DNA from 2 places in the Ensifer sp. 22521 genome. Region 2 is predicted to be linked to the other one. Evidence: predicted binding sites of a transcription regulator. Region 2 holds the regulator's gene; the other holds the start of a gene.
The links. The regulator PhoB, encoded in region 2, activates phosphate uptake and scavenging genes when phosphate is short. The targets are predictions, from matches to a motif close to TGTCATNNANCTGTCAT.

Region 1: a site for PhoB is predicted at 3,197-3,213, ahead of ACTJKE_RS20455 (DUF1045 domain-containing protein). Genes of this name have one in related genera too.

Annotation. Positions count from the first base shown of each region.
Region 1 covers NZ_JBQENM010000012.1:196,216-213,566, forward strand. The annotation lists gene uraH (hydroxyisourate hydrolase) at 1-37, opposite strand, end outside; gene ACTJKE_RS20440 (ureidoglycolate lyase) at 97-603, opposite strand; gene uraD (2-oxo-4-hydroxy-4-carboxy-5-ureidoimidazoline decarboxylase) at 691-1,194, opposite strand; gene puuE (allantoinase PuuE) at 1,194-2,123, opposite strand; gene ACTJKE_RS20455 (DUF1045 domain-containing protein) at 2,251-3,051, opposite strand; gene ACTJKE_RS20460 (PRC-barrel domain-containing protein) at 3,322-3,711, shown strand; gene ACTJKE_RS20465 (NAD(P)/FAD-dependent oxidoreductase) at 3,779-4,921, opposite strand; gene mnmD (tRNA (5-methylaminomethyl-2-thiouridine)(34)-methyltransferase MnmD) at 4,961-5,692, shown strand; gene ACTJKE_RS20475 (trimethylamine methyltransferase family protein) at 5,944-7,530, shown strand; gene ACTJKE_RS20480 (host attachment protein) at 7,597-8,046, opposite strand; gene ACTJKE_RS20485 (helix-turn-helix transcriptional regulator) at 8,173-8,847, opposite strand; gene ACTJKE_RS20490 (hypothetical protein) at 8,995-9,294, shown strand; gene ACTJKE_RS20495 (DNA alkylation repair protein) at 9,329-10,429, shown strand; gene ACTJKE_RS20500 (DEAD/DEAH box helicase) at 10,725-12,275, shown strand; gene ACTJKE_RS20505 (DMT family transporter) at 12,326-13,204, opposite strand; gene ACTJKE_RS20510 (GyrI-like domain-containing protein) at 13,388-13,843, opposite strand; gene ACTJKE_RS20515 (LysR substrate-binding domain-containing protein) at 13,925-14,794, opposite strand; gene ACTJKE_RS20520 (YeiH family protein) at 14,876-15,961, shown strand; gene ACTJKE_RS20525 (circularly permuted type 2 ATP-grasp protein) at 16,197-17,351, shown strand, end outside.
Region 2 covers NZ_JBQENM010000010.1:133,803-145,805, reverse strand. The annotation lists gene ACTJKE_RS17285 (hypothetical protein) at 1-427, shown strand, start outside; gene ppk2 (polyphosphate kinase 2) at 529-1,425, opposite strand; gene phoR (phosphate regulon sensor histidine kinase PhoR) at 1,658-2,926, shown strand; gene ACTJKE_RS17270 (substrate-binding domain-containing protein) at 3,122-4,156, shown strand; gene pstC (phosphate ABC transporter permease subunit PstC) at 4,253-5,737, shown strand; gene pstA (phosphate ABC transporter permease PstA) at 5,734-7,056, shown strand; gene pstB (phosphate ABC transporter ATP-binding protein PstB) at 7,070-7,885, shown strand; gene phoU (phosphate signaling complex protein PhoU) at 7,936-8,649, shown strand; gene phoB (phosphate regulon transcriptional regulator PhoB) at 8,911-9,594, shown strand; gene ACTJKE_RS17240 (GcrA family cell cycle regulator) at 9,663-10,184, opposite strand; gene ACTJKE_RS17235 (aspartate aminotransferase family protein) at 10,605-11,804, shown strand; gene argF (ornithine carbamoyltransferase) at 11,905-12,003, shown strand, end outside.

The DNA of each region.
Region 1 (17,351 bases), on a different contig from region 2:
CGAGAACGTGGGTCGTCAGTCTGCCGGTGCTGCTCATCCTATCCTCTCATTCATCAGTTGGCACGGGATGGGCGCGGAAGACCGCACACCCTTTCCTCATAACACCAGACTGGGGCTCTCAATGACGAAGGGCTCATCGTAGAAAAACTCTTCGAGATTGTTGCCCGGCCCATCGCGATCGACGATCAGGAAATCGCTGACCGCGCCGATCGACATCAGCGGGTGATGCCAGACGTTGCGGCCGTAATTGACCCCTTGCTTGCCGCTCGCCTGGAATACCCGAGGCGTGCCTGGACGCCCGTCCTCGTCTTCGGCAACGACGACGAGCCAGGGGCGATCGTCGAGCGGTGAAAAGCTCTGGCTGCCGAGAGGGTGGCGCTCCATCATCGTCACCGCATAGGGAAAAGCGCGCGGCTGACCGCGGAAGATGTTGATGATGACATTGGCGCCGTCGCCGACCACATCGGCGCGCGCCAGCCCGTGGAAACGTTCCGTGTTGCCGCCGTTGATGTAGCGCATCGTCGCCGGATCGGCTTCGATGATGGTTCCGAAGGGTGCAAAGGCGTCGCGCGTCAGCGGTTCGATCGTAAGCAGGCGCGACATCAGGCGTTAACCTCCTGCATTGGCGCGCGTGCGAAGTCCGGTTCGATGGCCTCCCCCATGTGCGAGGACGCGTATCGAACGGTTTTGTCAGGCATTTTCGTCTCCAGGAAGCATCGACTGCAGCCGCAGGCGGGCGATTTTTTCCACCTGCGCGCAAGCGGTTTCAAATTCCTCTTCGGGCGAATTGTCAATGCGGCTTTCGAAGGAGGCGAGAATCTGACCCTTGGTGAGCCCCTTCACGGCGATGATGAAGGGGAAGCCGAATTTCTTCGTGTAGGCATCGTTCAGCGCCGTGAAGCGCTGATGTTCCTCGGGCGTCAACCGATCGAGGCCAGCAGACGCCTGCTCGGCGGTCGAGTCTGCCGTAAGCTTGCCCGCGATCGCCAGCTTTCCGGCGAGATCCGGGTGGGCGCGCAGCACTTGCAGCTTTTCGCGCGGCAACGCCGCACGAAAAGCCTGGCAGAGCGCCGAATGCACGTTGCCCGCCATCAAACCCGCCGCCGCGGCGCGATCGTAAGCGCGTTCGGCCACCCAGGGCGAATGCTCGAACACGCCGCCGAAACGGGCGACGAAGGCGTCGCGGTCGGACATCAGAGCGTCCCTTCCGGCTTGTGGTGCTGGTACCAGTGGTTGGCGATGTCGATGCGCCTGGGCACCCAGACCTTATCGTGCGACATCACGTAATCGATGAACCGGGCAAGGGCTGCGGCGCGGCCAGGGCGGCCGACGAGCCGGCAGTGCAGGCCGATGTTCATCATCTTGGCATCGCCCTGACGGCCTTCCTCATAGAGCACGTCGAAGCTGTCCTTGAGATAGGTGAAGAACTGGTCGCCGGAGTTGAAGCCCTGGTTGGTGGCAAAACGCATGTCGTTGGCATCGAGCGTATAGGGGATGATCAGATGCGGCTTGTCGGCCGGCAGCCCCGGCACCCAATAGGGCAGTTCGTCGGCGTAGCTGTCGCAGGAATAGAGGAAGCCGCCCTCCTCCAGCACCAGCTTCAGCGTATTGGCCGAAGGCTTGCCCTGGTAGATGCCGAGCGGGCGCTCGCCGGTCAGTTCCGTATGCAGACGGACGACTTCGCGGATATGCTCGCGCTCGACCTCCTCCGGAAAATCCTTGTATTCCAGCCAGCGCAGGCCGTGGCTGGCGATTTCCCAGCCGGCTTCCTTCATGGCCGCAACCGCTTCCGGATTGCGCGCCATGGCGAGCGTCACGCCGTAGACCGTCAGCGGAACGTTACGGCTCGTGAACATGCGCCACAGCCGCCAGAAACCGGAGCGTGCGCCATATTCGTAGATCGATTCCATGTTGAGATTACGCTGTCCCTGCCAGGGCTGCGCGCCGACGATCTCGGACAGCAGACATTCGGACGCCGCGTCGCCATCGAGAATGCAGCTCTCGCCGCCCTCCTCGTAGTTCAGCACGAACTGCACGGCAATGCGCGCATCGCCCGGCCAGTTTGCCTTCGGCGGATTGCGGCCGTAGCCAACGAGGTCGCGCGGATACTTAGTCTCAGACATCAAATCACCCTTCGATTTTTCCAGAACGGTATCACCGCCGACCGGATTGTCGATACCGAAATCTACCCGCGAAGGGTTGCTGGGCGACGAGTTCGGAATGAGACGAAGGCTGAATTCTGCGCTCTCACTAGCGATGCGCCATCAATGCCGCGACGATGAGCGGCAAGGGCCGGATCGATCCCGAACCAAGAGAGGGATCGGCGGCAACGCGCTTGGCGCGCTCGGCGCGCGCATTCGTGGAGATCTTGCCGAGCGGGTGCTGCGAATGCACACGCAGGGGCGCGCCGGTCTCCTGCTCGACGAAGAGGGCAAGACTGCCGATGGCAAGCGGCGTCGCCAGGTACGGCTCGAACAGCTCGCGAAGCGGCGCCTCGACCTGGCGTATCGCGTCCGACGCGAGCGGGCCAGTCAACATCATGTGGAAGCGGTACTCGTCCATCACATGAGGATCGCCCCAGCGGTGCAAATTGGAAAACTGCGGTGCGGTCAGCCGATCCGGATCGGAGCGCTCGATCTCGTCTTCGCTGAGCGGCGCACGAAAAGCATCGAACTCCTGAACGATATTGGCTGCCAGCAGATGCATCGCGGTGCTCGGGACCTGCGGCATCAGACCGAAGCACCGGCCGATGCGGGCGACCTCCAGGCGATCGATTTCGAACGGTGTCTGCGCGCCGGCAAAATGCATGAGCGCCTTCAGGAGTTGTGATTCCGTCATATCCGGATGCAGACGAAACGGCGACATCATCACCGCATGGAAACCGAAGCGGCGCGGTACGGCCGTATGGTAGGCGATGTCGGCAGAACTCAGGCCCGCAACCGAAGGCAGTTCCGTCGGTTCGCCGGAATAGACGTTGCGCCCAAGCCAGCTTGCGGCGACCGCGGAAAGCGGGTCGGCCATCGGCGGCGTAAAACAAATGGCGTAGCGCATGTCTGGCTCCGGTTATCCGTGTCGAGCGGGACGAGGAAAAGTGCCTGCGGTTTTCCGCCCCGCTCCAATGAGATCGATCACGCTTATGAGTATCGATCCGACCCGGGATCTTCGTGATCTATTGGCCGCGTCTTAGGTGATTTGCGTGACAGATTGACGAAGTGGATCGTGCAAAACCACGCGATCCCACCGGTTTGCGCACCAGATTTTCGGAACCATCCGGCCCAACGGCCGTTCACTCAAGGTAACAATCAAGGATGGAGAAGAAGCGTGAGCTATCACAACGCAAACCTGCAGGATGCCCGGATCAAGGAAACCCATGACCTGATCGCGAGCGACAAGGTTGAAGGCACGAAGGTCTATGGCTCCGACAACAAGCACATCGGCTCGATCGAGCGCGTGATCATCGAAAAACGCTGCGGTCGCGTTGCCTACGCCGTGCTCGGTTTCGGCGGCTTCCTTGGCCTTGGCGAAGACCACTATCCGCTGCCCTGGGCGAAGTTGACCTATGACGAAAACCTCGGCGGCTATCGCACCGACGTTACGCGCGATCAGGTCGAGCGCGCGCCGAAATATCGCGGCAACGAGGAATACGACTGGAACGAGGAAAACGGCCGTCGCGTCTACGACTACTACGGCGTGCCACCCTACTGGATGTAAGGTCGAACTTTCGAATGTCCGAATATGTGAGGCTCCGCCTGCGGCGGGGCCCTTCCCATGCCCAAGCCTAGAGATGCTTCTCGCGAAGCGCCGCGATGTGGTTCCGGCACAGGAAGGATTCCGGCAGATCGAGCGTCGGGAGACCGGCGATCTCGTCGACAACGAAGCGCGCCAGCTGATGCGCAATCCCGAAGCTCACCTTGAAGCCGCCGGTCAGCACGGAAATGTTCGAATGGTCAGGGTGCCGCCCGACCATGGGTTCGCGCCCCGCCGACTTTGGCCTGAGCCCGGCCCAGCGCTCGACCACCTCCGCATCCGCCAGACGCGGCGCCAGCAACGTGGCGCGTCGAAGGAGATCGTCGAGTTGTTCGTCCGTGGACAGTGGATCGGCAAAGCTGTTCTCGCTGGTGCTGCCGATCGCCACATGGCCATCGTCATGAGCGATGATGTAGACGCCGTCGGTGAAAATAACCGGCAGGCCTGGATCGACATCCGCCTTCAAGAGCGCGGCCTGGCCCTTGACGGCCGTGCCGCTCGTCGCTTTCAGCGGCCCCGACACGGCATCGATCAGCGGGAAACTGCCGATGCCGGCAGCGATGATGCAATGGTCGAAGCTGAGCCGGCTGCCATCGTCACGCTCGGCCCTGCCGTGCGCCGGAAGGATGGCGCGCACGCCCGAGCCTTCATCGATCTGAACATTCTGCAACTGCAACAAGGCGGCACGCAGGGCCGACAGCGTGCGGCGCGGCGACACCCGCGCGGCGAGCGTATCGAAAACGACGCCATGCGCCGTTGCCTCCGTGCCTGGCCAACCCTCCGGGCCGCCCTCCTGGACATGCCAGAAGAATTGCCGGTCGCCCGCGCGCCATTGTTGTCGCGCGTCCTGCTCATGCCGGAGCGCAATGTCGCGTAAGTGCGGCTTGGCGAGCGGCATCAGCCGCCCGGTGCGGCGATAGCCGGTCGACACCCCCGCCTCGGCTTCGAGCTGCGCGATCTCCTGTTCGAGCGACACCAGCGCTTCGAACTGGAATTGTTTCTTGGCATTCCAGCGGTCGGGCATATGCGGCATGAGCGCGCCCAGCAGGCCGCCGCTCGCGCCGGCACCGATCGCCTGTTGCTCGACGAGCCGCACAATCATGCCCTTGCGCGCGGCGGAAAGGGCGGCCCACAGCCCCATGATGCCGCCGCCGACGACCAAAAGCTCGCTCATCGATTGACCTTCTCCGGCCGGCGGATTATCGCCTTTGCCATGACAGGACCAGCAGACCCGATCGACCCGCCAGCGCGCCAAAACCTTGATTGGCACGAGGGCGATATGCCCTATTCCCGGGAGTTTGGCGATCACTTTTATTGCCGCACCGATGGGCGGCTGGAATGCGGCCACGTCTTCCTTTCGGGCAACGGCCTGCCGGATCGCTGGGTCGGTGCGGGCACCTTCCGCATCGGCGAACTGGGCTTCGGCACCGGGCTCAATTTCTGCGAGACGTGGCGCCAGTGGAAGGCAACCGCTGGAGCCGGCGACTGTCTGCACTTCGTCTCGTTCGAGCGATTTCCCATGGCCGCCGACGAGATTTCCCGCGCGCTCATCCACTGGCCGGAGATCGACACGGAACGGCTGGCCCTGGTCTCCCGCTGGCCGGCAGACCCCGACGGTGACGTCCGCATCGACTTTGGCGACGGCGTCACCCTCACGGTCGTCTGCGGTGCGGCGCTCGAAGGTGTCGCCCGCACCGAACATCCGTTCGACGCCTGGTATCTCGATGGCTTCGCCCCCTCGCGCAATCCCGACATGTGGTCGCAAGAGCTGATGCGGCTCGTCTTCGAAAAAACCGCGCCCAGCGGCAGCTTCGCGACCTATGCGGCCGCCGGTTTCGTCCGCCGCAATCTTCAGGCCGCCGGTTTCGTCGTCGAAAAACGCAAGGGTTTCGCCGGCAAGCGCGAGATGCTGCGGGGCGACCGCTCCTACTGCATGTCTCCTTAAATCGATCTCGATTTAAGGAGACATGCAGAAAATCAAAGTGCTACAGCGACCTTTGCGCGTCTGATAAGACGCGCGGCGCTGTAGGCGCCCCGCCCCGATTTCGATGTGTCTTGAACGGTTGCGCCATCGCACTGCGAAAATGCGTCAGCGGAAACGATTTACTCCACAAGAGAACTGAACTGTCGCAAATGGCGGGCCATCGCCGCCGAGAATCTGCGACACAACCCCATCGGCAACACGGTGGGTCCTTCATGAACGACGATCAGTTTCCCGATGCAGCAACCGGTGATGCGGCCTCGACCCCGCTGGAGCGGCGACGCAGGCCAGGTGGCCGCGGCGCTGAGCGGACCCGCAAGTCCACAGGCGGAAAATACCTCAATCTTGTCAATACGCTGGCGAAGTCCACGGTGCTTTCGGAAGATGCGCTCGAAGCGATCCATGACGCGTCGCTGACCATCCTCGAAGAGATCGGCATGGACATCATCCTGCCGGAAGCACGCGACCGGATGAAGGCCGCAGGCGCCGATGTGACGCCCGGCACCGACCGGGTGCGCTTCGACCGCGGGCTGATCATGGACATGATCGCCTCCGTGCCTCCGGCCTTCACGATGCACGCCCGCAACCCGGCGCGCAACGTCGCGATCGGCGGCAACAATCTCGTCTTCGCCCAGATCGCCAGCGCGCCCTTCGTCGCCGATCGTGATGGCGGCCGCCGCACCGGCAACCATGAAGACTTCCGCAAGCTGGTAAAGCTCGCCCAGTCCTACGACATCGTGCACACGACCGGCGGCTATCCGGTCGAGCCGGTCGATCTGCATGCCTCAGTCCGCCACCTCGACTGCCTCTCCGACATGGTGAAGCTTACCGACAAGGTCTTCCACGCCTATTCGCTTGGGAAGCAGCGCAACACCGACGGCATCGAGATCGCCCGCATCGGCCGCGGCATCTCCATGGAGCAGATGGAGCGCGAGCCTTCGCTGTTCACCATCATTAACACCTCCTCTCCGCTCCGCCTCGACGGACCGATGCTGCAGGGCATCATCGAGATGTCCTCGCGCAATCAGGTGGTGGTGGTCACGCCCTTCACATTGGCCGGCGCGATGGCACCGGTGACGATCGCCGGCGCACTGGTTCAGCAGAACGCCGAGGCACTGTGCGGCATCGCCTTCACCCAGATGGTCAGGCGCGGCGCACCCGTCATGTATGGCGGTTTCACCTCGAACGTCGACATGAAGACCGGCGCACCCGCCTTCGGCACGCCGGAATACATGAAGGCGGTGGTCGCCGGCGGCCAGCTCGCCCGCCGCTACAACATCCCCTACCGCACCTCGAACACCAATGCCGCCAACACGCTCGACGCTCAAGCCGCCTACGAGTCCGCCATGTCGCTCTGGGCGCTGACCCAGGGCGGCGGCAACTTCGTCATGCATGCAGCCGGCTGGACCGAGGGCGGGCTCACGGCCTCCTTCGAGAAGTTCATTCTCGACGTCGACATGCTGCAGATGGTGGCGGAATATTTGACGCCGCTCGATGTCAGCGAGGATGCGCTAGGCCTCGACGCCGTGCGCGACGTCGGCCCCGGCGGCCATTACTTCGGCACGCTGCACACGCTGCAGCGCTACGAGACCGCCTTCTATTCGCCTATCCTGTCCGACTGGCGCAACTTCGAGACCTGGACAGAAGCCGGACGGCCGACCACCTACGATCATGCCAACCGGATCTTCAAGCAGAAGCTCAACGAATATGAGCGCCCGCCGCTCGATCCGGCGATCGAAGAGGAACTTGATGCCTTTGTCGCCAGACGTAAGGCAGAGGGCGGCGTCCCGACGGACTTCTGACGGAGCGCCGCGTTGGCTGATTGCACGAGCAGCCGCTAGTATGGAGGCGAGCCCTACAAGCCGGGCTCAGGGAAAGACGGCAGCCCGCGCCGTGGCGATCAATTGCTCCGTCGTTGCAGCGACACAATTGCGGTCAATCTCAGCGACCGTCCGCTCCCTCACATGCGCGGAGAGCTGTTTTCTGAAATCGCCGAGCGTCCTTGGGGCGGCGCAGATCACCAGGCTGTCGAAAGCGTGGTCGGCCGCGTAACTTTCCAGCCTTTCAGCAACGTCGGCGACGAAGCGCTGCTGCTCCTCGCGAACGGGATCGCTCTTGTATTCCATGGCGGAGCGGCCGTGCCCGTCGGACGAGTGCGCTCTGCCCGGCTTATCCGCCATGATGTCCTGAACGCGTTTCGGTTCGGTGTGAAAGGTTTCCTCGTCCGGCCGCTGGCGTTCCTCCTTCAACAGGTTCACGCCCTTGACGATGCGCGCGGTGTTGCCGTCCGCGACCAGTATCCATGTCCGGTTCTGCACGATTGTCTCCCAGTGAAAGGTGTTGATCGTGGCGGGCCGAAAAGGCCCTGGAAGGAAACGCGCGAGGCTCGGTTCGGTTCCATCAAAACGCCGCTCAGCAGCAATTGTTTCGGCCTGTAACGGCGATCACATCCGCGCGACATAGGCCTCGAAGCTGCGCTCCGCTGTCACCTCGTAACGCTCGCGCTCGACGTGAACGGAGCTGATCCTGTCGACGCGGAAATCGCGGAAATCCGACCTCAGCTCGCACCAGCCCGTCAGCAGCCAGAAGTGGCCGAAGACGCTTAAGCCCAGCGGCCAGATGATCCGCTCTGAGTGCTCGTTCTTGAGGCTGTCATAGCTAAGGCGAAGCTTGCGCCGCTCCGCGATCGCCTGGCGCAGATCGCCGAGCAGTGCCGGCGGTTCCGGCTGGAGCGCCGAGCGGAAGGCGCGAAGTGGTGCCGCCATCAGCCGCTGCCGGTGTTCGGGAGGCAAGCCGTGGGCGATCTTCTCCATCGCCTCGCGCGCCGATCGAGCAAGTCGCCCGTCGCCCAGCATCTGCACGGCCCTGGCACCGAAGGCGAGCGCTTCGAGCTGCTCGAAGGTGAAGGCGAGCGGCGGCGCGTCGAAGGCCCCGCGCAGCAGATAGCCGACACCACGCTCGCCATCGATTGGCGCACCGGAAGCGATCAGATGCTCCATGTCGCGATAGATCGTCCGCTGCGCGACCTCCATCTTCTCGGCGATCTCCCGCGCCGTCATCGCCCGGCCGGTCGCGCGCAGGAGCTGGATAATGCGAAACAGCCGGTCGGCGGGTCTCATCCGTGGTCTCCCTTCGCCATTCTCTCCCACGTTTGAAAGGGCTATAGCGACCGTCCGGCAGGCACAAGCATGCCGGTGTCGACTATGGCCATAAGGCTGTCAGTTGCCCTATGCTAAATCAAGCTCCAACAGACATGGAGCATGAACATGACCAGCGACCACATCCTTGAGCTTGCCGTTTGCATCGTTCTCGACAAACCCGCGGCGACAGCCACGCGCCGCCGGGCGATGCAGGCCGTTTCCCGCTATCCCGGGTTCGTCTCCTGGCGCGCCGTCGATTCCTGCGAGACCTCGGGCATGTTTGCGGACCTGGTCGAATGGGAGACGCTTGAGGCCGCCCAATCGGCCGGTGAGCGCGTTCGTGTCGATCCGGAGTTTGCGCCTTACGCGGCGACGATCAGCGCGGTAATGCTGGTGCAGCATTTTACCGACCGCCAGAAGATCTGAGCGGCCAGAGAAACGAGCGAAGGACTGCCTAGCGATGGCCGAACCACTGAAGAACCTGCTGCACCCCGGCGTCGTCACCGATATCGCCGACCGGATCGCCCGTGGCGCCAGCGCCTTCGATCGGGAGAAATTCTTGCGGCTAGCGGGCGATGGCCTCGAAACGCTGGAACTGATGCAGCGTTCGCTCAAGATCCGTGATGCGCTGGTCGAAACGCTGCCGCAGCCGTTCCCTGAAGCGGCCGCCATTCTTGCGGCCTGCCTGCCCCGAGACGATGCGCCCGGTCTCAGCGGCTGGGCATTGCTCCCCCTCAGCCAGTACGTTGCCTTGCGCGGCCTTGGGGAGTTCGACCTGTCGCTGTCGCTGCTGCGTGCACTGACGCCGCATTTCACCGCCGAGTTCGGCATTCGCGTCTTCATCGATCGCGATCAGGAGCGCGCTCTTGCCACGATCCACTCCTGGACCCAAGACACCAACCATCACGTCCGCCGGCTGGCGAGCGAAGGCACGCGCCCGCGCCTGCCCTGGGCAATGCGGCTGCCGAAACTCATCCGCGATCCGAAGCCGATCCTGCCGATCCTGACGGCCCTTCTCGACGACCCCGAGGACTATGTGCGCCGCTCGGTCGCCAACAGCCTCAACGACATCGCCAAGGACCATCCGGATCTGGTGGTGGCTTTCGTCGCCGGGCATATCGGCGACGCGGCGCCGGAGCGCCGCCAGTTGCTGCGCCATGCCTCGCGCACGCTCCTGAAGCAGGGCCACCCGGACGCGCTTGGCAATTTCGGCTTCGCTCCCCCGGCCGGCATCAATGCCAGGTTCTCGCTCGACCGCTCCGAGATCGTGCTCGGCGAAAGCCTCGGCCTGCGTCTGGCCGTCAGTCATGACGCCGAGACGAGCCAGAAGGTGATGATCGATTACGCCGTGCATCACCGCAAGGCGAACGGCGCGTCATCGCCGAAAGTGTTCAAATGGACCTCGGCGACGCTTGCGCCCGGCCGCTCGATCGAGATCGAAAAACGCCATGCGATCCGACCGATCACCACCCGGCGTTACTATCCGGGCGCGCACCGCATCGTCATCCTCGTCAACGGCCAGGAAGCGGCTGAAGCCGGCTTTGATCTCGCGCTGGAGTAGATCTCATTTCGCACCTGCGAAAAGATGCACCTTGACTTTTTCGCCCAAAACGACGACATGGTGCCCAGCGTCACCTTCAGGCCGCCGCGTGAGCGCGCCCTCGGCAACACAGAAAGCCGTGAAGAAGGAAAAGCGCACCCATACGCCGTAAGCGGCGACAGCACAGGCGCTTGACGACTTTTTTCTTAACCCACAAGTTCCCAATTCACGCGGGGTTCTTGACGCCAAACGACACCGGAACAGCAAGGATGCGGTTCCGGCGAATGCGTTTGGCGCCCCCAAAAGGTATATGCATTTGTCCACCTTTAAAGATCTCGGCCTCTCCGAGCACATTCTGGAGACCCTGTCCGCCAACGGCTTCGAAAAACCGACGCCGATCCAGGCGCAGGCCATTCCTCAGGTGCTGAAGGGCAACGATCTCATCGGTCTCGCCCAGACCGGCACCGGCAAGACGGCCGCCTTCGGCCTGCCGATGATCGAAAAGCTCGTTGCCGAAGGCAAGCGCCCCGATCCGCGCAACATCCGCGCCCTCGTACTTGCCCCGACCCGCGAACTGGTCAACCAGATCGCTGCCAACCTCAAGCTCTTCGTCAAGAAGTCTCCGCTGAAAATCGGCGTTGTCGTCGGCGGTGTCTCGATCAACAAGCAGACCGAGCAGCTCGCCCGCGGCGTCGACATCCTGGTCGCAACACCGGGCCGCCTGCTCGATCTCGTCAACCGCAAGGCCGTGACGCTGACGCAAGGGCGCTACCTCGTCCTTGACGAAGCCGACCAGATGCTCGACCTCGGCTTCATCCACGACCTGCGCAAGATCTCCAAGCTCGTGCCGAAGAACCGCCAGACGCTGCTGTTCTCGGCCACCATGCCGAAGCAGATTGCCGAGCTTGCCGGCGAGTACCTGACCAACCCGATCAAGGTTGAAGTCACACCTCCGGGCAAGGCCGCCGACAAGGTCGAACAGTATGTTCACTTCGTTCCCGGCAAGGACCTGAAGACGACCATCCTCAAGAAGACGCTGACCGACAATCCGGACGGCCTGTCGCTGATCTTCAGCCGCACCAAGCATGGTGCCGAGAAGCTGATGAAGCACCTCGACCACGTGGGCTTCAAGGCCGCCTCGATCCACGGCAACAAGAGCCAGGGCCAGCGCGAGCGGGCACTGAAGGCCTTCCGTGATGGCGAGATCCGCGTGCTTGTCGCCACCGACGTCGCCGCCCGCGGCATCGACATCCCCGGCGTCACCCACGTCTACAACTATGACCTGCCGGAAGTGCCTGATGCCTATGTTCACCGCATCGGCCGCACCGCGCGCGCCGGCCGCGACGGCATCGCGATAGCCTTCTGCGCTCCGGACGAAATCCGCCTGCTGCGCGACATCGAGAAGCTGATGGGCATCAACATTGCTGTTGCCAGCGGCGAAGCGCCGGCCGACCAGGCCCGCCCCTCCAAGAGTCGCAGCGGCCGCGGCAACAACGGCGCCGGCCATCGCAAGGGCAATGGCGGCGGCCAGCACCAGAACGGCGGCCGTCCTCCGCGTCGCGAACGCCCGGCCGGCGAGCCGGTGGCAGCGACCAGCGGCTTTACCGGCGATGACCTGTTGCGCGACGAGCGCCGCCCGCAGCGCCAGGAGCGCCGCGATCACGGCCATCCGCAGAACGACGGCCGTGGCGAAGGCAACCGCAACCATGAGGGCAAGAAGCACCACGGACGTCCCGGCCAGAAGCAGGGCGACCGTCGCGACCGCAACCATGGCGGCCGCAACGAAAACCGCGGTGGTGGCGAGCGTCGCGAAGGCGGCCAGGGCCAGCGTCGTGGCAACGGCGGCAACCGCGGCCACCAGGGCTGATTTCTAAAAATCGCTGAAATGAACGGCGGGCCTAAGCGACCCGCCGTTTTTTATGCCCGCTGCTTGCGGTTGGTAAGATAAACGCCCGCGACGGCGATCACCGTTCCGATGACCATCGGCAGCGTCAGCGCTTCGCCGAAGAAGAGCCACGCCTGCACTGCGGCAAGCGGCGGAACCAGATAGATCAGAGACGCCGCGCGGGACACCTGGCCGCGGCGGATGAGATAGAGCAGCAGCGCAATCGCCCCCATCGAAAGCCCTAGGACCGACCAGGCGAGTGCGAGCACGACCTGGAGGTTCCAGGTGACGTGCAGATCTTCCAGCAGCAGCGCCAGCGGGATCGTCACGATCAGCGCGCCGAGATATTGCAGTGCTGCGATGCTGCGGATGTCGCCGCTCTGGAGATGGCGCTTCTGATAGAGCGTGCCATAGGTGACGGCGGCCATGCCGAGCACGTTGACGATGACAGGCAGGAGGTGGATCGGCGTCGCGCCGGTATCTATCGCCAGCACCTTCGGCAGCACGGCTAGCGCAATGCCGAAGAAGCCGAGCACCAGTCCGAGCTTCTGTTGGGTCGTCAGCTTTTCGTCGATCACGAAGGCCGCCGCGACGGCAGTCATCAACGGCTGCAGGCCGGCAATGATGCCGGAGATACCGGCGGGAACACCCTCACCGATCGCCCACCAGACGGCGCCGAGATAGAGCCCGTGCAAAAACATGCCTGACACCACGGCATGGCCGGCCACCGACCAGGACTTTGGCCACCGGGCGCCGGTGACGATGCAAAACAGGATGAAGAGCGCGATCGCCAGCGTGTAGCGCAAAACCAGAAAGGTCAGCGGATCCGCGTAGGCAGCCGCATATTTCGCGACGACCCAGCCGGTCGACCAGAGCAGAACGAAGATGGCGGGAGCCAGGCGGGCGAGCATGATGGGCCTATCGGATAACGGCGGCAGAGCGGCGGCGTACAGCCCGCTCAACGGAAGGCGGCCTCAAGTCGCTGAATACTCTGATCTACCGGATGATTTCGAGCCTAATCATTGCGATTTAGGCATTGAGGCAAGTAGACGCGACCACACTGATGGTCAAAGCAATTTTTCTGATGGCAAGCATCAGCCAATCGGAACCATCAGCCGGAGCGAGGAAAGCGACAGCGAAACGAAGCCCGGATCATATTCCTCGCGATAGTGCAGCACGGTGGTATCGGCAGCGTGTCCCTCAGCCGCCATCCAGTCGAACATTCTCTGATAGTGGGCAAAGGCGTCGCCGCTTTCCGGATGATGCAAGGCGGTGACAAAACGCATGGCCGGCAGGTCGACATGCCCGGGATGAACCGTTGTCTCGGCCTTGTCGGAGATGTAGCCGACAAGATAGCGGAAGCCGTCCGGGCGGTCGTTCCAGGAAAGGCCGACCAGCGCCGCATGATCCCCCGGGTGAAGATGTTGGTGGTGCCCCTGCATCTCAGCGATCAGCCGGCGCACGGCTCCATCGGCCGCCTCACCAAACGTGCCTTCCCAAAACGAGCCGGCTATACGCTGGGCCGGTCTTTCAACGATTTCGAACGCCATGACCCACCTCATCAAACGAAGGTCCTGCAACTTTTGGCCGGCCACACAAAGGCCAATCGCAGGAGTAGAACGGAATTTGCCTCAAAGCAGTTCCACGAAGGCGCGCGCGGCGTGGCTGAACTGCCTCTCGCGATGGGTCAAAAGCTCGAAATTGCGCTCCGCCAGTTCAAACGGCAACTCGACCAGCCGGCCGCTATCAACGAAGGGCTGGGCGGCGAGCCGGGACACGGCCGTGACAAAAGGACCGCTTTCGACGGCCGTCAGTACCGCTTCGTTCGAAGGCAGCTCGAGCTCGATCTTCAACCCGTCAAGCTCCGCTCCATAATCCCCCATCGATTGCAGGAACATTGCCCGCGTGCCGGAGCCCTCTTCACGCAGCACCCAGCGCGCGGCAAGCAGCATCTCCAGATTGACCGGGGCGCCGACAAGCGGATGCGCGGGCGAAGCATAGACCGCGATGCGATCGACCGCGACGCGGCGGTGGTCGAGCTTGGCACCATCGACCCGCCCTTCAACGAAGCCGAGCTGCACCGTCCCCTCCTCTACCGCCTCGGCAACGACGGCGGTGTTGCGCACGGTGAGTTTCACGTCGACCTGCGGATAGTCGTGGGTGAAGCGCGCCAGACGCGCCGGCAGCCAGTAGCTCGCAACCGTCTGGCTAGCGGCAATCGACAGTTCGCCGCGGCGAAGCTGGGAAAGATCGTTGAGGCAGGCCGCCGCGGCCATCGCCCGAGCGAGAACCGCCCTCGCCTCCGGCAGGAACGTCTTGCCCGCGTCCGTCAGTGCCAGACCACGGCCGACGCGATCGAACAGACGCACGCCGTGCTGGGTTTCGAGCGCCGCGATGGCAGCACTTGCGGCCGACTGGGTGACGTTCATCGCCTCGGCGGCTTTCGTCATGTGCAGGCGCTCGGCGACCGCGACGAAGATTCTAAGTTGATCGAGTGTCATGGCAAATCAATCGCAAAAATCGATCAGAATGACAAGAATAATCCGTTAGACTGATTCATGGATCGGCGTAGGTTGCCCGCCATGTCCAGATCGCATCCCACATTTCGCTCCGCATTTTGCTCCGCCTCCTCCCGCCTGACCTGCATTCTTCCGGGCCTTTTCCTCTGCTGCCTCGTCGCGCTCGCGGCCATCGGCCTTGAATGGATCGAGTGGCGCTGGACGGGCCGGGCATGGCTGGAGGCCCTCGTTCTTGCCATTCTGCTTGGCACCATCGTCCGCACGATCTGGACGCCCAGCGCCCGCTTCCTCTCCGGCATCCATTTCTCCGCCAAGGTTCTGCTGGAGACCGCAATCGTCCTGATCGGCGCCATGCTGAGCTTCGATGCGCTCGCCGAAAGCGGGCCGACCCTGCTTGTCACCATCGTCGCCATGGTTGTCATGTCGATCGCCACCGGCTACCTGATCGCACGGCTGCTCGGCCTGCCGAAGCGGCTCGCGACCTTGATCGCCTGCGGCAACGCCATCTGCGGCAATTCCGCCATCGCCGCCGTCGCTCCGGCAATCGGCGCCCGCGGCGAAGAGGTTGCCGCCGCCATTTCCTTTACCGCCATTCTCGGCATCGCCGTCGTCCTGTCTCTACCCTTCGTCGGCGGCTGGCTCGGCATGACGCCGCAGGGCTACGGCGTCTTTGCCGGCATGACCGTCTATGCCGTGCCGCAGGTTCTCGCCGCTGCCAGCCCTTTCAGTTCGCTCTCGGTTCAGGTCGGCACGCTCGTCAAGCTCGTGCGCGTGCTGATGCTCGGCCCCGTCGTCTTCTGTTTCTCGCTGATCGGCGGCCGCGATGCTGAACCTGAAGCCGAACCGAGCGAACGCCGCACAGTGGGATCGCGCCTCACTCCTGTCGCCCACTTCGTCCCCTGGTTCATCCTCGGTTTCCTGGTCGTCGCCATTGCCCGCAATAGCGGCGTAGTCCCCGACCCGGTCGCGACAGGCGCCGTGAAGGTCTCCACCTGGCTGACCGTCATCGCCATGGCCGCTCTCGGCCTCGAGGTCGACGTCCGCACGCTCGCCAATGCCGGCCCGCGCGCCAGTGCCGCTGCCCTGCTCTCGCTTCTCGTGCTCTGCATCCTGTCAGCGCTCGCGATCGCTTGCCTGGGCCTCGGCTAGCACCGAAAATCCGCGCCCAATTTTAGAGCATATGCATATTTTGCAGCCGCTCGGCCGCCACACCTTTCGGCGGCCGGATCCCGCTGCCGGGTTGTTGGGCAGTTTTCCCCGTGAATGGGCGAGAAGATCGATGCCAATTTTCTTTTCCGGCGACTGAGCACGCTTCTTGCATTGCAACCAGCGTTGTACTCAAATGGTCAAAAATAAGGGGACCACGCCTTTGGCATTTGACGAAATGATGAATGCGGATAGCAGTCCGCGCCAGCCATATTCGACCTATCATGAATGGTATGCCAGCCAGGACAAAAATCGGCTCATAGCCAAATCCAGGGAAGCCGAGAACATATTCCGGAAAACCGGCATCACCTTCGCGGTCTACGGACACGCAGACTCATCCGAAAAGCTCATCCCCTTCGACCTCATCCCCCGCATCATTTCCGGCCGCGAATGGCGCAAGCTCGCCCAAGGCATCGAACAGCGGGTCATCGCGCTCAACGCCTTTCTCGACGACATCTACCACAAGCAGGAAATCATCCGCGCCGGACGCGTGCCGCGAGAGCTGATCGAGAAGAACGTCGCCTTCCTGCCGCAGATGATCGGCTTCAGGCCGCCGGGCGGCGTCTACACCCATATCGTCGGCACCGACATCGTGAGAACAGGTGAAGATCAGTTCTACGTGCTCGAGGACAATGCGCGCACGCCATCCGGTGTCAGCTACATGCTGGAAAACCGGGAGACGATGATGCAGATGTTCCCCGAACTCTTCCATCAGAACCGCGTGCGCCCGGTGGAGAACTACCCGAATCTCTTGCGCCAGAGCCTGGCGTCGCTGGCACCCCCCGGCTGCAGCGGCAAGCCGCGCGTCGCCGTGCTCACGCCCGGTATCTACAACTCCGCCTACTATGAACATGCCTTCCTCGCCGACATGATGGGCGTCGAACTGGTCGAGGGTTCGGATCTGCGCGTCATCGACGGCAAGGTGAAGATGCGCACCACCCGCGGCTACGAGGCGATCGACGTGCTTTACCGCCGCGTCGACGACGACTTCCTCGATCCGCTCACCTTCCGTCCGGATTCGGCGCTTGGCATTCCCGGCATCATGGATGTCTACCGCGCCGGCAACATCACAATTGCCAATGCGCCCGGCACCGGGATTTCCGACGACAAGGCGATCTATTCCTATATGCCCGAGATCGTCGAGTTCTATACTGGCCGCAAGCCACTGCTTGAAAACGTGCCGACCTGGCGCTGTTCCGAGCCACAGAGCCTGAAATACGTGCTCGAACATCTGGAAGAGCTGGTGGTCAAGGAGGTGCACGGATCCGGCGGTTACGGCATGCTGGTCGGCCCGACCGCCAGCAAGAAGGAGCGCGCCTTCTTTGCCGAAAAG
Region 2 (12,003 bases):
TGCGCCTGAAAACACTGCCGCGGTCGTGGCGGGCTCACGCGCCAAGGCCGAGCCGGTGGATGACGACGGTGGCAAGCGCATCCAGTTGACTTCCTCGGTTGCCGAAACGGAAGGCGACATCACCATCGAAATCCCGGCAACGGTCCTGGCGCAGCTGTCCGGCAAAACCTCGACCATGGCGCTGACGGTGCAGGCCCAGCCAGGCAAGACGACCGAGTTTGCCGTCGAGTGCAATTTCTCCTCGCTTGGCGAATGCGGCCGTCATCGCTTCACGGTGCATGACGAACGGCTCGACATGCTGTTCAAGGTCACCTTCGATCGCAGCCTTGCACCGAACTCCGCCGGCCGGATCGTGATCAACAGCGATATCAGCGGCGAGGGCAAGGGCCTCACCCTCTACGCCATACGCGTCCTTCCGGGCCAATAAGTCCCGCACGAGGCCTCTTCGTCCTCGAGCCTCTGACCCCAATTGACCGCGTTGGCCGCCCTCTGGCGGGGCCGTCTCCTTCGGCCGCTGTCGTATGGGCGCTACTTCAGAAAGCCCGGGCCGGACCCGACAATCTTGTCGTCGACCTCACCGATCGCGCTCTTGTCCTTGCCGTCATAGTCGAGCGTGGAGAGGATGTGGCGGATGAGATTGAGGCGCGCGCGTCGCTTGTCGTTGCCGCGCACCACGGTCCAGGGTGCGTGTTCCGTGTGTGTTGCCTTCAGCATCTCGTTGCGCTTTGCCGTGTAGTTGTCCCACTTGTTGAGGGCGGCGATGTCCATCGGCGACAGCTTCCAGATCTTCAGCGGATCGTGGCAGCGATCGTGGAAGCGCTTGAGCTGCATCTCGCGGCCGATGTTGATCCAGAATTTGAAGAACTGGATATCCTCGTGCACGATCATTTTTTCGAAGCGAGGCGCCTGCTTCAGGAACTGCTTGTGCTGCTCGGGCGTGCAGAAGCCCATGACCGGCTCGACGCCTGCGCGGTTGTACCAGGAGCGGTCGAACAGCACGAATTCCCCAGCCGTCGGCATGGTCGCGACATAGCGCTGAAAATACCATTGCCCGCGCTCGGTCTCTGTCGGCTTCGTCAGCGCCACGATGCGCGCCCAGCGTGGGTTCAGGTTGCCCATGGTCGCATGGATCGCGCCGCCCTTGCCGGCGGCGTCGCGGCCCTCGAACAGCGCGATGATGCGTTTTCCGGTTTTCTGCTGCCAGAGCTGAACCTTGACGAGCTCGATCTGAAGCTTCTCCAGCGTCTCGAGATATTCTTCCTCGTCGAGCTTCTTCTTGTAGGGATAGTCATCGGACGAAAACGCTGCGTCGTCGATCCACTTCGGCAACTCGGGATTGTCGATGTCGAAGACGCGGCTCTTGCCGTCGATCTGCAGCTCCACTGCGCGGCTTTCCGCCTTTTCCGTCGTCTCCGCTAACGCCATATGCTCGCCCTTTCGGCTTGGCGCACGGGCCCGAAAACCGGCTTCGATCATCGGCAGGATCATGCGCGTTTTCAAACTTCTGCAGCTCCAAGCAGCGCCGAAAAGTCGCGGTGCTCAAGGCCCGATTTCCTTGGAGGAGGCCACAATTGCATTGCGGATTCAAGCCGGTCGTGAAAATCATGTCATGAAGGATCGCTATTCCTCGATCATTTTGGTCCGGGAGGAAGACAAAGTGATTCATGAGGATGTCGAGGTGGACGGTTCGAAAGCGTTCTGGCGGGACCTGGTGCCGCGGCTGAAGGCTGAGCGCTGGCTGCTGGGCCTCACCCTGCTTTTGGCGATCCTTGCGACCTTTGCCGGCATCCATTTCCTTATCGTGCTTCCCTTCTGGATCGTTCTGGTTGCGGCGCTGCTCAACCGCAGTGCGCCGGCCTCGGTGATCTTGAGCCCGGCCAAGGCTGTGGCCGTCGATGGCCCGACCAGCGATCCGCTGGTGCCGGCGCTGAATGCGCTCGACATGCCGGTGTTGGTCGTCGCCGCCGATGAGACGGTGGTTTTCCAGAACATCGCCGCGGAGAAAGCCTTCGGCACCATTCCGCCGAACACTTACCTGGCCGCCCGGGTGCGTTCGCCCGGTGTTCTCGACATGATCCGCGAGACGATGGCGACCGGCAAGGCCAACCAGATCGAGCATACCGAGCGGCTGCCGTCGGATGCCGTCTATGTCGTGCGCGTGGCACCCGCCGAAATCGGCGGCGAGGGGCGGACGCCCCGCATCTTCCTGATCACCTTTCGCGATATCTCGCAGGCGCGCCGCATCGACCGCATGCGGTCGGATTTCGTGGCCAATGCCAGCCATGAGCTGCGCACGCCGCTGGCATCGCTGCGCGGTTTCATCGAGACCCTCCAGGGCCCCGCGCGCAACGACTTGAAGGCGCAGGAAAAATTCTTCGGCATCATGCATGAGCAGGTGACGCGCATGAGCCGCCTCGTCGACGACCTCCTGTCGCTCTCGCGACTGGAGCTGCGCTCGCATATCGCGCCGGACGATCCGGTGGACCTTGCGCCCTTGCTCGGCCATGTCCGCGACAGCCTCCTGCCGCTGGCGAAGGACCTGAACGTCACGGTCTCTCTCGTGGTGCCGGACAAGCCCGTCATCGTACAGGGCGATCGCGACGAGCTCATCGAAGTCTTCGAGAACCTGATCGAGAATGCCTGCAAGTACGGCCAGGAGGGCAAGAAGGTCGACATAACCTTGCGTGGCGGCGAAGAAGGCACGCAGGCCGAGGTGATCGTGAAGGACTATGGGCCGGGCATCCCCGCCGAGCATGTCCCGCGCATTACCGAGCGTTTTTATCGGGTCAATGTCGAGGCGAGCCGCTCGAAAAAGGGCACTGGATTGGGCCTTGCCATCGTCAAGCACATCCTCACCCGGCACCGTGCCCGGCTGCTGATCCATTCTGAGATCGGCAAAGGTACGACTTTTACGGTCCGGTTCTGACATATTGGCGCGGGAAAACCCGGGACCGTTCATTTTCCCTTAGCATTTTCAATGACATGAGCTGTCATAAATGTTTCGTCAAACTGACATAAAAGGTGTGGCCATCGGCAGCTAACTAGGGGCAGCCGATAAGACGGCGAAGAGCGCTGCAACGCTTGGCGCACACCAACACAAGCCCATTCCGGGAGAACTTTTATGAAAGCTCTTAAACTCACTGTCGCGGCGCTGGTAGCGTCTGCCGCATTTGCCGGCGCAGCCGCCGCCCGTGACCAGGTTCAGGTCGCTGGCTCCTCGACCGTTCTTCCCTACGCCAAGATCGTAGCCGAGACGTTCGGCGAGACCTTCCCCGACTTCAAGACCCCGGTCGTTGAATCTGGCGGCTCCTCGGCCGGCCTGAAGGAATTCTGCAAGGGCGTCGGCCCGGACACCATCGACGTCGCGAACTCCTCGCGCAAGATCAAGGACAGCGAAGTCGAGGCCTGCAAGGCCGCTGGCGTGACCGAAATCCAGGAAGTCAAGATCGGCTATGACGGTATCGTCTTCGCGACCGACGCCGGCAATGCCGACCTCGCCCTGAAGCCGGAAGACCTCTACAAGGCTCTCGCTGCTGAAGTCGTCGTCGACGGCAAGCTCGTTGCCAACCCTTACAAGAAGTGGTCGGAAGTCAACTCCGCCCTTCCGGAAGTTGAAATCGCCGCCTTCATCCCGGGCGAAAAGCACGGCACCCGCGAAGTCTTCGAAGAGAAGATCCTGGCTGCAGGCTGCAAGAACGCCGGCGCCGTTGACGTCATCAAGGCTGCCGTTACCGATGAAAAGCAGCAGCACAGCAAGTGCGTCGCGGTCCGCAAGGACGGCATGGCTGTCGACATCGACGGCGACTACACCGAGACGCTCGCCCGTATCGCTGCCAACAAGAACGGCATCGGTGTCTTCGGCCTGTCCTTCTACGAAAACAACGCCGACAAGCTGAAGGTCGCGACCGTCAACGGCATCGTACCGTCGACCGAAACGATCGCTTCCGGCGAGTATCCGGTTTCCCGCCCGCTGTTCTTCTACGTCAAGAAGGCACACCTCGGCGTTATCCCGGGCCTCAAGGAATATGTTGAGTTCTTCATCAACGACCAGATGATCGGCCCGGACAGCCCGCTCGCCGAGTACGGCCTGGTTGCTGCTCCGGACGCCGAGCGCGAAGAAATCCGCAAGGCTTTCGCAGCCGGCAACATGCTCTGATAACGACAAGCCCCGGCGCGATATCCTTCGCGCCGGGGCATGCCTTCATTCGATTTGCCGGCGGCCCGTGACGGGCGATACCGGGGAGACGTGCGGATGAGTACCTCGCTCCTTCTTTTGCTAATTATTGTTATTGGTTTCATTGCCTATTTTGCCGGTCGCGCACGTTCGCTGGCGCAGGCTGGCGGCAAGCTCTCCAACCTTCATTCCTTGCCGGGCTATCACGGTAGCTACGTCGCTATCTGGGCGATGCTGCCGGCGGCGCTCGTTCTCGGCGCCTGGCTGATTACCGGTCCTATCTATATTGACGGGAGCACGCGCGCGGCCCTGCCGGACACCGTCCAGAACCAGGGGGCCGCCGCGGTTCAGCTCGCGCTCGGCCAGGTCAAGTCCGTTGCCGGTGGTCTGCTGCGCCTGAGCGGCGAGGAGGTCGCGGCACTCGAAAGCGGTGCCGCCAATCTCCGCTCGACGCTCGCGGCCAAGGGCGTCGCCCTGGCCGGCGAAGGCGAGCCCTACATGGTCACCGTCGCCCAGCATTTCAACGCGATGACCGCCGCCAACCGCTGGCTGATGACCGCGGCCGTACTGTTGATCGCGATTGCCGGCGGCATCTACGCCATCCGCAACATCGCTACCCGCTTCCGTGCACGCAACCAGGTCGAGCGGGTCATTCTCGGTTCGCTGATCGTCGCGTCTTCCATCGCCATCCTGACGACGGTCGGCATCGTCGCCTCGATGCTGTCGGAAGCCGGCCGCTTCTTCACCATGGTCTCGCCGTTCGAATTCTTCTTCGGCACGGTCTGGGATCCGCGCTTCGCTGCTGCCGGCAGCGGCGGCGCCTCCGGCCAGTTCGGGCTGATCCCGCTTCTCACCGGCACGCTCTACATCGCTTTCGTCGCCATGCTCTTTGCAGTGCCGATCGGCCTCTTCGCAGCCATCTACATGGCGGAGTATGCAAGCCCGCGCTTGCGTTCGACCGCAAAGCCGCTGCTCGAAGTGCTCGCCGGCATCCCGACCATCGTCTACGGTTTCTTCGCTCTCGTGACCGTTGGTCCGTTCCTGCGTGATATCTCGGCGCAGCTGAACGGCCTTGCCACCGGCAATTACCAGAACTTCATCCAGGCGCAGAGCGTGGTCACCGCAGGCATCGTCATGGGCATCATGCTGATCCCGTTCGTGTCGTCGCTTTCCGACGACATTATCACCCAGGTGCCGCGCGCGCTGCGTGACGGGTCGCTGGGCCTCGGCGCCACCCGTTCGGAAACGGTCAAGAAGGTCATTCTTCCGGCTGCACTTCCCGGCATTGTCGGCGCGCTGCTTCTGACCGCATCGCGTGCCGTCGGCGAAACGATGATCGTGGTGCTTGCAGCCGGTGTCGCGGCCCGCATGCAGATCAATCCCTTCGAGCCGATGACGACGGTGACCGTGAAGATCGTCAACCAGTTGACGGGCGACCTCGAGTTCACCTCGCCGCAGACGCTGGTGGCCTTCGCGCTGGGCATCACGCTCTTTGTCATCACGCTCGGCCTCAACATTTACGCGCTCTACATCGTGCGCAAATACCGGGAACAGTACGAATGACCGACATCGCTTCCCCGACCGTCCGGATCTCCGCCCGTCCTGAATCCGCAAAGCGCGATATCGGCATCAAGCGCCGCTATGCCGCCGAGCGCCGGTTCCGCGCCTACGGCATTGCGGCAATCAGCACCGGTCTCTTCTTCCTGGCGCTGCTGCTGTGGACCGTCATTTCCAACGGCTACACCGCGTTCCAGCAGACGACGATCACGCTGCCGATCGAATTCACCGAAAAGGTCATCGACCCCAACGGTGAGCGCACGACCGACAGCAAGGTACTGATGACCGCCAACTATCCGCTGCTGGTGCGTGATGCGCTCGTCAAGCAGCTCGGCATCGATGCGACCAAGCGGCCGCTGGTCAAGCAGGCGACCGACATGGTTTCTGCGAGCTCCCGTACGCTCTTGCGCGACATTGTCGTGGCGGATCCGTCCATCGTCGGCAAGACCATTCCGGTCACCCTTTTGGCCGAAGCCAACATCGACTCCGCCAACAAGGGGCAGATCGACCTCAAGGTCGAAGAGAGCAAGCGCAAGGTCAAGGACCAGCAGGTCACCTGGATGAACGAGCTCGCAAGCGCCGGCGTCCTGAAGAAGAGCTTCAACACCGGCATCTTCACCTTCGGCGCCTCCAGCCGTCCTGAAGCGGCGGGCGTCGGCGTTGCCGCCCTCGGCTCGTTCTACATGATGCTGATCGTGCTCCTGCTGTCGTTGCCGATCGGCGTTGCCGCCTCGATCTATCTCGAAGAGTTCGCTCCGAAGAACCGGCTCACCGACCTGATCGAGGTCAACATCAACAACCTCGCGGCCGTTCCGTCGATCGTCTACGGTCTGTTGGGTCTCGCCGTCTTCATCAACTTTGCCGGCATGCCGCGTTCGGCGGCCGTCGTCGGCGGTTTCGTGCTGACGCTGATGACCCTGCCGACGATCATCATCGCCACCCGCGCGGCCTTGAAGGCGGTTCCGCCGTCCATCCGTTCGGCGGCGCTCGGTCTCGGTGCCTCGAAGATGCAGACCATCTTCCACCACGTTCTGCCGCTGGCCATGCCGGGCATTCTGACCGGTACGATTATCGGTCTTGCCCACGCGCTTGGCGAAACCGCGCCGCTCCTGCTGATCGGCATGGTCGCCTTCGTCGTCGACTATCCCGGTTCGCCGATGGAGCCGTCGACAGCGCTGCCGGTGCAGATCTACATGTGGGCCAACGAGGCGGAACGCGCCTTCGTCGAGCGCACCTCCGGCGCGATCATCATTCTTCTCATCTTCCTCGTCGTCATGAACCTTGGCGCCATTCTGTTGCGACGTCGCTTTGAGCGCCGTTGGTAGTGAGGTAATTACTATGAACATCATGTCAGAAGCAGCGGTCGAGAAAGCCTTGGATCAGAAAATGAACACGGTTCCCTTCAAGATGATCGGCAAGGATGTGTCGGTCTACTACGGCGAGAAGCGTGCGCTTTTCGACGTCAACCTCAACATCCGCGAGAACACGGTAACGGCGCTGATCGGTCCGTCGGGCTGCGGCAAGTCGACCTTCCTGCGCACGCTGAACCGCATGAACGACACCATCGAGAACTGCCGTGTGACCGGCAAGATCACGCTCGATGAGGACGACATCTACGACCCGACCATTGACGTGGTCGAGCTGCGCGCCCGCGTCGGCATGGTCTTCCAGAAGCCGAACCCGTTCCCGAAGTCGATCTACGACAACGTCGCCTACGGTCCGCGCATCCACGGACTTGCCCGCACCAAGGCGGACTTTGACGATGTGGTCGAGACCAGCCTGCAGAAGGCAGGTTTGTGGAACGAGGTGAAGGACCGCCTGCAGGAGCCGGGCACCGGCCTCTCCGGTGGTCAGCAGCAGCGCCTTTGCATCGCACGCGCTGTTGCCGTCAGCCCGGAAGTCATCCTGATGGACGAGCCCTGCTCGGCACTCGACCCGATCGCGACCGCCAAGGTCGAGGAACTCATCCACGAACTGCGCACGAACTTCACGATCGTCATCGTGACCCACTCGATGCAGCAGGCCGCCCGCGTGTCGCAGCGCACCGCCATGTTCCACCTCGGCAATCTCGTCGAGGAGAACGACACCGACAAGATGTTCACCAATCCGGATGACCAGCGCACCCAGGATTACATCATGGGCCGCTTCGGCTGAGGCCAATCACGGCTGCAACAGTCACTGGAAAGCGCCTGTAAGGATCGACGATCATGTCCATGCATATCATGTCCGCCTATGACGAAGAACTGAAGTACCTGACGCGCCGCATCTCGGAAATGGGCGGTCTCGCCGAGCAGATGGTCGCCGAATCCGTCCGCGCCCTGGTCAATTCCGACCTGGCGCTGGCGCAAAAGGTAATCTCGGACGACACCGTTCTCGATGATGCCGAGCGCCAGATCGGCGAGAAGGCGATTGTCACGATCGCCAAGCGCCAGCCGGTCGCCGCCGACCTTCGCGAGATCATGGGGTCGATCCGCATCGCCTCCGACCTGGAGCGTGTCGGCGACCTCGGCAAGAACACTGCCAAGCGCGTGATCGCGGTTGCCGGTTCGGGCATCCCGCGCAAGCTCGCCCGCGGTCTCGAGCATCTCGCCGAACTCGCTCTGGTGCAGCTCAAGGAAGTGCTCGACGTCTATGCGTCGCGTTCGCCGGAAAAGGCCAACAGCATTCGCGAACGCGACGAGGAGATCGATGCGATCTACACCTCGCTGTTCCGCGAGTTGCTCACCTACATGATGGAAGATCCGCGCAATATCACGCCCTGCACGCATCTTCTGTTCTGCGCCAAGAACATCGAGCGTATCGGCGACCACGCGACCAACATCGCCGAGACGATCTATTACATGGCGACGGGTGCCCAGCCGGAAGGTGAGCGCCCGAAGGATGACAACACGTCGACGTTGGGCTCGGTCAACGACTAGAAGGTTGGAGCGGGATGCGGGGGGGACAACCGCATACACTTTTCCTCATCCCGCTCTGGCGTTAAACGCGCCGTTCGCAATGCGTGCCCCATGAATATCATCCGGTCGCGGCTTCGGTCGCGGCCCCGAATTCCTGCATCTGAAGCATGCGGCTTTTCGCACCGCCTTTGAAATTGGCGGGGGTGCTCCAGATTTAGAGTGTCTGAGTGCCGGCCGGTCCGCTGGACCCGCACGGCGCTCGCGGTAAGGAGACGTTACCTGATGTTGCCAAAAATCGCCGTGGTCGAAGACGAAGAGGCGCTGAGCGTCCTGCTGCGTTACAATCTGGAAGCTGAAGGCTTCGACGTCGATACGATCCTCAGGGGTGACGAGGCGGAGATCCGGCTACAGGAACGCCTGCCCGACCTTCTGATCCTCGACTGGATGTTGCCGGGCGTCTCCGGCATCGAGCTTTGCCGTAGGCTGCGCCAGCGCCCGGAGACGGAGCGGTTGCCGATCATCATGCTGACGGCGCGCGGCGAGGAAAGCGAGCGCGTTCGCGGTCTGGCGACCGGTGCCGACGACTATGTGGTCAAGCCCTTCTCCACGCCGGAGCTGATGGCCCGCGTCAAGGCGATGCTCCGCCGGGCGAAGCCCGAAGTTCTCTCGACGCTGCTGCGCTGCGGCGACATCGAGCTCGACCGGGAAACCCATCGCGTCCATCGCCGCAGCCGCGAAGTTCGCCTGGGGCCGACAGAGTTCCGCCTGCTGGAGTTCCTGATGTCCTCTCCGGGCCGTGTCTTCTCGCGCTCGCAGTTGCTGGACGGCGTCTGGGGCCACGACATCTATGTCGACGAGCGGACCGTCGACGTGCATGTCGGCCGCCTGCGCAAGGCGCTGAACTTCTCGACCATGCCTGATGTCATCCGCACCGTGCGCGGCGCCGGCTACTCGCTCGAAAGCTGAGAAGGGCAAACAAAAGTCAATAAAAAAGGGGCCGATCGGCCCCTTTCGTTTTGGTCCTGTGCGGATCCTTAGCGCATCCGACGGCGCTCGGCGGACGGCTGGTAGGCAAGCCGCGCATGGAAGCTGCAATAGGGCGAAGCTTCCGGGGAATCGTTGCCGCAGAAATGGAACTCTTCCTTCAGCGGGTCGCCGATCGGCCACTTGCAGGTGCGTTCGGTGAGCTGGGTCAGCTCGAGGCGGCGCGACATTGGCACGACCACGTCGGTCTGGATGCTGAAATCCTGCTCGGCAACGAGATCGACTTCGATCTCCTCCTTGAGAACGGTGGCGCCGGACGGACGGGCAACGGTGCGGGTCGAAACGCGCGAGGCGTAGTTCGGAGCGCGCGGCGCCGAGGTCGGCCGCTTCGGGCGGGTCGCCGCAGTGGTGCTGCCGCCGGCTTTGGCGCGGCCTGGAAGGCTCAGGCGATGAACCTTGCCGATGACAGCGTTACGGCTGACGCCGCCGAGCTGTGCCGCGATCTGGCTTGCGCTCAGGCCCTCGGACCAAAGCTTCTTCAGTTTCTCCACCCGCTCGTCAGTCCAGTTCATTTCTGCACTCTCCGTTCTCAGCGTTGGGGATGGCAGAATCCCTCACCGCACCCCGGTTGAATCCCGAGGTTGCAAACGCGATAACTCTTTTGGTGACTAGGTCCGCCGCATGCGTCTAGTAATTGAATGTTAACGTACTGACCGTCGGACTCCGTGGCAAGAGTCCCGGGATTCACGCCGAATCGATTTCGTAGTTTTCCCCAACTTGCTCGGCTGGCGTTGCATTTTTGCAAGCCCTTCCGGGCGATTTTTTCGCCGCCGGGAAACGGGCTTCTCTGTTGCACTGCAAGGCTTGGTTTTATTGACATTGCGGCGCGAAATAGGAATAGTGCCTGCGCCGCCGAAAGGCGGCATTTTTGATTTTTATCGGGCCGCATGAAGCAGCGGGACCGATGCCGACTGGAGTAAGGAGAGCCTCGCATGACTGCAACCACGCCGCTTTACGATACCTACATGCGCGCGCCGTTGCGTTTCGAGCGAGGAGAGGGCGTCTGGCTGATCGCCGAAGACGGCTCGCGCTATCTCGACTTCGCCGCCGGCGTTGCCGTGAACTCGCTCGGCCACGCGCATCCGCATCTCGTCGAGGCGCTGAAGGCGCAGGCCGAGAAGGTCTGGCACCTTTCCAACCTTTACGAAGTTCCCGGTCAGGAAAGTCTTGGACGCCGCTTGGCGGCCGTCACCTTTGCCGATCGGGTCTTCTTCACCAATTCCGGTGCGGAAGCGCTGGAATGCGCGATCAAGACGGCGCGGCGGTACCACTTCGCCAAAGGCCAGCCGGAGAAGTTTCACATCATCACCTTCGAGGGCGCGTTCCACGGTCGCACGATCGCGACGATCGCCGCCGGTGGTCAGCAAAAGTACATTGAAGGTTTCGGGCCAAAGGCCCCAGGGTTCTACCAGGTTCCGTTCGGCGACATCGCGGCCGTCAAGAATGCGATCACCGAGGAGACCGCCGCGATCCTGATCGAGCCGATCCAGGGCGAGGGCGGCATCCGTCCCGCGACCAAGGAATTCATGCAGGAACTGCGCGCCCTCTGCGACGAATTCGGCCTGCTCCTGATCCTCGACGAGGTTCAGACCGGCGTCGGCCGCACCGGCAAGCTTTTTGCCCATGAGTGGACGGGCATCCGCCCGGATATCATGGCCGTTGCCAAGGGCATCGGCGGCGGCTTCCCGCTCGGCGCTTGCCTGGCGACGGAAGAGGCGGCAGCCGGCATGGTGGCGGGCACGCATGGCTCGACCTATGGCGGCAATCCGCTGGCGATGGCCGTCGGCAACGCCGTGCTCGACGTCATCCTCGCTGATGGCTTCCTCGCCCATGTGCGCGACGTCGCGCTCGTCTTCCGCCAGGGTCTTGCTTCGCTGAAGGATCGCTATCCCGATATCATCGAAGATATCCGCGGCGATGGCCTGATGCTGGGCATCAAGGTAAAGGGCCCCTCGGCGGATCTCCTGAAGGAGATCCGCGCCGAGAAGCTCCTGGCCGTGCCGGCCGGCGACAACGTGTTGCGCCTGCTGCCGCCGTTGACGGTGACGGCGGAGGAAGCACGCGAGGGCCTCGCACGCATCGAGCGCGCCGCCGAAGCAGTGCGGAAGGCAAGTGGTAACGCTGCGGCCTGACCGATAGGGCCAAGACTGACCCAGGATGGTAGAATGACCTTCGTGCGTTCACGCCGCTGCGTGGCGCACATAGGTTCGATTTTTTGAGGAACCGAGTACGATGGCAGGCACCAGACACTTTCTCGATCTTTCGGCCATGACGGCCGCCGATCTTCGGACGATCATCGATGATGCCCGCGTCCGAAAGGCGACGACCAAG